2 regions of the Brachybacterium fresconis genome follow, and region 1 is predicted to be linked to the other one. Evidence: predicted binding sites of a transcription regulator. Region 1 holds the regulator's gene; the other holds the start of a gene.
What was found. The regulator HspR, encoded in region 1, represses chaperone genes until heat shock. The targets are predictions, from matches to a motif close to AAGTTGAGTCNNNNNGACTCAACTT.
Positions count from the first base shown of each region.

Region 1 (3,203 bases):
GTCCTGCGCTTCCTGCCCTGGTGAACGGAGACCTGCCATGTACATGAGGACCCGTGCCGTGCGGCGCCCCCGCCGCACCGGGGACCGCGCCGCGCATCGCGTGCGCACGGCCCTGCGCGCCGTGCGCTCCGCGCTGCCCGGCCGTCAACCCCGGGGCGACGTCCGTTCCGATCAGCCGCTGCGGGTGCTGATGCCCCGCGGGCTGGCGGGGCTGGCCGGCCAATCCGGCATCGGCGCCGCCATGCGCCACCAGGAGATGGCGGTGCGCTCCCTCGGCCACCAGGTGGTCACCAATCCGCTGCGTCCCTTCGACGTGGTGCACCTGAACACCCCGTTCCCCGACACGCCCCTGATCGCCCGGTGGGCGCACCTGTGGCGGCGACCGGTGCTGATGTGGGCGCACTCCACGGAGGACGACTTCCGCGACTCGTTCCCCGGCGCCAATGCCGTGGCCCCGCTCTTTCGCCGCTGGATCGCGCATCTGTACCGCCGCGGCGACGCCGTGGTCACCCCCAGCGAGTACTCCCGGGCGCTGATCTCGGCTCCGAAGTACGGCCTGACCGCCCCGGTGCACGTGCTCTCCAACGGCGTGGACACCACGTTCTTCCGTCCCGATCCGAGCGCGCGGGAGCGGCTGCGGGCCTCCCTCGGCCTCGCGGACGACGCGACGATCGTGATCAGCGTGGGGATGCATCTGGTGCGCAAGGGGATCCTGGACTGGGTGGAGGTCGCCCGGCGCCTGCCCGGGGTGACCTTCATCTGGTACGGCACCACCGATGAGCGTCTGCTGACGGCCGACGTGCGCCGCGCCCTGGCCACCGCCCCCGCCAATGCTCTGTTCCCCGGGTACGTCAGTGCGGAGACGCTGCGCGAGTCCTACTGCGGCGCCGACGCCTTCTGCTTCCTGAGCAAGGAGGAGACCGAGGGGATCGTGCTGTGGGAGGCGCTGGCCTGCGAGATCCCCGCGCTGGTGCGGGCGATCCCGCTGTATCGCGAGCGGATGCCCGACGGGGTGCTCACGCACCAGGTCGCCGGGGACGGCCCGGAATTCGCCGGCGACGTCGCCGTGCATCTGTCGGAGCTGCTGGGAGGCCGGCTGGCTGATCTCACCGCGGCGGGCCGAACGGCGGCCGAGGAGGTCGACCTCGGCCAGGTCGCCCGCGACCTGCAGCAGATCTACGACGTCACCGGCGCGCGCCCGCACCGGCGCCGGCGCTTGGTCAGCGGCGACGCGGGGGACGCCACAGCACGAGCGCTCCCGACTCGCGCCGCTGGGGGCGCTGCCCCCGGCGCAGGGCGCTGATCTCCCCGTCCCGGTCCGCGGCGAACACGCGCCGCTGGGCCGGGGTGAGGGAGTCGAGGGATTCCTGGACGCTCTCGAGCTGATCGACGAGGTCGGTGACCTCGTCCTGCAGCTCGAGGATCCGCTTGATGCCGGCGAGGTTGATGCCCTGCTCCTGGGAGAGGCGCTGGACCTCGCGGAGCTTGGCCACGTCGCGGGCGCTGTAGCGCCGCCCGCGGCCGAGGGTGCGCTGCGGGGAGACCAGCCCGAGCCGGTCGTACTGGCGCAGGGTCTGGGGGTGCATGCCGGAGAGCTCGGCCGCCACGGAGATCACGAACACGGGGGCCCGCTCGTCGATGCGGTGCTGGGCTGCCATGTCGGTGATCCTCCTTCCTGCGGGACGGTCGTCCCATCACGGCCGATGCCGATGCCGTGGCCTCCACTGTCCCACGCCGTGCGGCGCGAGCAGGGCATCGGGGACGCGGCCGCCGATCCGACCGCGGTCCCGAGGACGGTCAGCGCGCGGCGGCCTCGGCGAGCCCGGCGCGCGGGTCCTCGTCGGCCAGGGCCTCGCGCAGGTCCTCGACCGCCTTCTTGGCGGCCCCCTCGACATGGGTGGGGACGGCGATCTCCACGGTGACCATGAGGTCGCCGGTGGTCTTCTTCGTGGCGATGCCCTTGCCGCGCACCCGCAGGGTGCGGCCCGACGGGGTGCCGGCCGGGATCTTGAGGGTCACGGAGCCGCCGTCGAGCAGGGGCACGGAGACCTTGGTGCCGAGCACGGCCTCGTCGAAGGAGACCGGCAGGGTCAGGTGCAGGTTCGTGCCCTCGCTGTGGAAGACGGGATGCTCGTCGACGTCGAGGGTCAGCAGCAGGTCTCCGGCGGGGGCGCCGCCGGGTCCGGGCCGGCCCTTGCCGCGCAGGCGGATCTTCTGCCCGTCGTGCACGCCGGCGGGGATGCGGGTGGTCAGCGAGCGGCCGTCGACGCTGAGCCGGATCTCGGTGCCCAGCGCCGCGTCGCGGAAGCTGATGCGGGTGCGGGCGGAGAGGTCGGCACCCTTCGCGGGGGCGCCGCCGGCGCTGCCGGGGAACCCTCCCCCGCCGCTGAAGCCGGATGCACCGCCGCCCTGGCCGAACATGCGCAGGATGTCGTCGAGGTCCGGATTGCCTGCACCTCCGGCCGTGCGCGCGCCGCCGGCGCCGGGTCCTCCGGCACCGGGGAAGCCGCCGCCCTGGCCGCCGCCGAACATGGAGGAGAAGACGTCCTCGAAGCCGGCTCCTCCGGGCCCGCCCTGGCCTGCGGAGAAGCGTGCGCCGCCGGAGCCCATGGCGCGGATCGCGTCGTACTGCTCGCGCTGCTCGGGATCATTGAGCACCGAGTAGGCCTCGCCGATCTCCTTGAACTTCTCCTCGGCCTTGGCGTCCCCGGGATGGTGATCGGGGTGGTACTTCCGGGCCTGGGAGCGGTAGGCCTTCTTGATCTCCTGCGCGCTCGCGTCCTTCGAGACGCCGAGGACCGCGTAGAAGTCCTTGTCGAGCCAGTCCTGGGAGGACATGTGCGTCTCCTTCCGAGAGCGTCAGGTACTTCGTGGGGTGCGGGGTGGAACGGGTGCGGGGCCTGCCGACCGGTCATCGGCCGGCAGGCCCCGCACCGCCGTGAGGTGGATCCGTCAGGCTGAGCCGATCAGGCGGGCTCGTCTGCCTGATCTCCTGCCGCTCGCAAGCTCACAGCACGTCGATCAGGCGGGATCATCTGCCTGATCTCCTGCCGTTCGCAAGCTCACAGCACGTCGATCAGGCGGGACCACGGGTCCCGACGCGCGCCGGGCGCAGCACCCGGTCGTTCATCGAGTATCCCGGCTGGATCACCAGCGAGATGGTCGCGGTCTCGACATCCTCGGCGTCCTCGTGCATGAGGGCC
Region 1 is NZ_JAGIOC010000001.1:4,407,876-4,411,078, reverse strand. It holds gene JOF44_RS19565 (TVP38/TMEM64 family protein) at 1-24, shown strand, start outside; gene JOF44_RS19560 (glycosyltransferase) at 38-1,303, shown strand; gene JOF44_RS19555 (heat shock protein transcriptional repressor HspR) at 1,221-1,658, opposite strand; gene JOF44_RS19550 (DnaJ C-terminal domain-containing protein) at 1,798-2,838, opposite strand; gene JOF44_RS19545 (nucleotide exchange factor GrpE) at 3,077-3,203, opposite strand, start outside.

Region 2 (3,203 bases), 1.3 Mb from region 1:
TTCGCCTCGCTGCTGGGCGGGCACACCGCCGTCTACCTGATCGCCGATCCCATGAGCCAGGCCTGGTACTCCGGCACTCTCGGCGCCAGCGGTGGCGTGTTCGGCCTGTTCGCGGCGATGTTCGTCGTCAACAGACGCCTGGGCGGGCAGACGGCGCAGATCCTCGTGCTGATCGGCCTGAACCTCGTCATCACCTTCACCGTCCCCAACATCTCCTGGCAGGGGCACTTGGGCGGGCTCGTGGTCGGCGGCGCGCTGACGGCAGCCCTGTTCGCCCTGCGTCCCCAGGCCGGCCCCGGAGCCGATCGGCAGGCCCTGGCCAAGCGCTCGGCCCTGCTGCACGCTGCAGTCATCGTGGCGATGGTGCTGCTGTGCGTGGTCCTGATCATCATCAAGACCCTGACGATTCCGTCCTGAGACGCCGCGGCCGCGGCGTGTGACGTCGGGCCTGCGCCCCGCGTCGTCGGGCCCGAGCCTGCGACGTGGCCGCTCCGGTCCCGTCTGCGCTCCCGCGGACCGTCGCCGGGTGAATGACACCGGTGTGACTATCCCCAGTTGTGGACGGAATTGGGGACGAACGTGGAACGGCGGGGGACTTTCCGGGACGCATTGTGGATAACCGAGGATGCGTTGTGGACAGAAGGTGGGCGCGGTGCACGGACGGTCCGACGTACCACACGTCCGGCCTCCCGTCGCCCTCCGGCTGCTGGCCAGCGGATCTGTTCAGTGCGACCCGGCGCGCGGCTACGGGCTGACCCGGGAGCAGGCGGAACGAAACTTTCGTGACCTGGGGTGATGGTGAAAATCTCCGGGATCCGGTGTCGTCGTCGATGACGGTGACCCCGCGGTCATCGATCGCTCGGTGCCGTGGATGTCCGACACGCCGTCGACATCGCTGGTACCTGCGGAACTACAAGCCTGTCATTCGTCCACGTCTGTGGATAACGTTGTGGATAACGTCTGCATCCAGGCGTGGCGACGGTGCTGACGCAGGAGATCCGGGGTATCTCCGGGACTGATGTGCACGGCGCTCGTGCACCCCGTGGACGAATGCGCCGGAGTCTGCTACGCCCCGATGTGGCGGATGTGGCGGATGTGGCGGATGTGGCGGATGTGGCGGGTGGGCGTCGGTGTTGTCGACGCGCTCGCCATGGCGGGCGACGCGTCCGTCGGCATCACTGTTCCGCGCCGCCGGGCCGCTGAAGATCCGTCGGGGTGTCCAGCGCGACCAGCACCATGCGCGTCAGCGCCCGGGAGGCGGTGACGGCATCGACCACCGCGGCCTCGGGCACATGGACGAACCCGCCCCGGATGCCGACCAGGCTCGCATCGGTCGCGAGCAGGTGCTGGAGACGGTAGAAGACGTCGTTGCAGACGTAGGTGCCCGCCGTCTGCGAGACCGAGCCCGGGATGCCGTCGTCGGCCAGTGCGGCGACCATCGCCTTGATCGGCAACGAGGTGAAGTGTCCGACCGGGCCGCCCGCGATCACGGGGTCGTCGACCGGAGCGGTGCCGGCGTTGTCGGGGATCCGTGCATCGCGCACATTGATCGCCACCCGCTCGGGAGTGATGCCGTGGCGCCCGGCGGCGAGCCCGACAGCGACGACGAGGCGTGGGCGATGCTCCCGCACCGCTGTCGCGAGCAGGTCCCCGGCGGAGCCGAACTCGACCGGCAGCTCCTCCGCGGCCACCTCGAGCCCCTGCTCGCGCAACCGCGGCACCGCACCCCGCACGGCCTCCCAGGACTCGTTGGCCGCCGCCCCCGCGAAGGGCTCGAAGCCGGTCAGCAGCACATCGATCGCCATGGGCTCAACTGTAGAGGCGGCACCATGATCCCGTGACGCACCCGACATGAGTCGGGGACGCTCAACTATGGAATAAGACCTCGGCTCAAGGTGTTGGAGGGAGTGTCGGCGCCTCGACGGCGCCTTTCCCGAGCACACCAGGAGGACAACCATGGCTCGCACCCTCAGCCCCTTCCACGAGGTCGACCGACTCTTCTCGGACCTCACCCGCACCCCGGCCTCGGTCGGCATGCCGATGGACCTCTACCGTGACGGCGATGCCTTCACGGCGGAGATCGACCTGCCGGGCGTCGACCCGTCGAGCATCGACGTCGACGTCGAGGACCGCACCTTGACCATCCGCGCCGAGCGCGCGGCCACCGCCGCCGACGGGGAGCGCGCCTGGCTCACCCGGGAGCGCCCGTCGGGCACCTTCGCCCGTCAGCTCACCCTCGGCAGCCGCGTCGCGCTCGACAAGATCGACGCGAGCTACACCGGCGGCGTGCTGCGACTGAGCATCCCGATGGCCGAGGAGGCCAAGCCCCGCAAGATCGCCGTCTCCCACGCCGAGCACACGGCGTCGGACGGCGAGCAGCAGGAAGCACCAGAGGCGTCCGCGACATCCGAGGATGCCGGATCGCGCGTCCCGGTCGCTGCCGGGGCCTGACCGCCGCGCTCCGCACCAGCGGAGCGCCGCACCGACCGGAGGGGTCGGCCGCCACGGCGGCCGGCCCCTCCGCTCGTGCGGGTGGGCCGAGGAAAACCGCGTGCTCGCAGCGAGCCTGCTCCCTACCCTGGGGTGATGACCGCCTTCTGCCCGCTCACCGCGCTCCACCCGCCCTTCGGCCTCGTCATCACGGCCGGGGAGCTCACCCTGCGTCCGCTCGCCGATCCGGACCTGCCGGAGTACGCCGCGCTGATCCGTCGGCCGATCTTCGCCGATCCCGACTCCCCGCACGTGTTCGCCTGGTACCGCAACGACCCTGCCACCCGGGTCCGGGAGGCGCTGCGCTTCCAGTGGCGACTGCGCGCCGAGCTGACCACCGAGCAGTGGACGATGCCGCTCGGGATCTGGTCCGACGGGCGCCTCATCGGCTGCCAGGACATCGCCGCGCACCGTTTCGCCGAGCGTCGCACTGTCACCTCCGGCTCCTGGCTCACGCGGGACGTGCACGGGGCGGGCTACGGCACGCTCATGCGCCAGGCGATGCTGACCTTCGCGTTCGACCACCTCGGAGCGCAGCGCGCCGAGTCGGCCGCGGTGATGGGCAACGACGCCTCGTTCGCCGTCTCGCGCCGCTGCGGCTACGCGGACAACGGCACCCAGATGTCCACCGAGCCCGGCCCGGCCGTGCTCCAGCAGCGTTTCCTGCTCACCCCCGAGCGGTTCCGGCGACCGGAGGTGCCGGTGGAGGTCGA
Region 2 is NZ_JAGIOC010000001.1:3,095,206-3,098,408, forward strand. It holds gene JOF44_RS13830 (rhomboid family intramembrane serine protease) at 1-417, shown strand, start outside; gene JOF44_RS13835 (pyroglutamyl-peptidase I) at 1,176-1,805, opposite strand; gene JOF44_RS13840 (Hsp20/alpha crystallin family protein) at 1,957-2,451, shown strand; gene JOF44_RS13845 (GNAT family N-acetyltransferase) at 2,587-3,203, shown strand, end outside.
Region 2: a site for HspR is predicted at 1,849-1,873, ahead of JOF44_RS13840 (Hsp20/alpha crystallin family protein). Genes of this name have one in related genera too.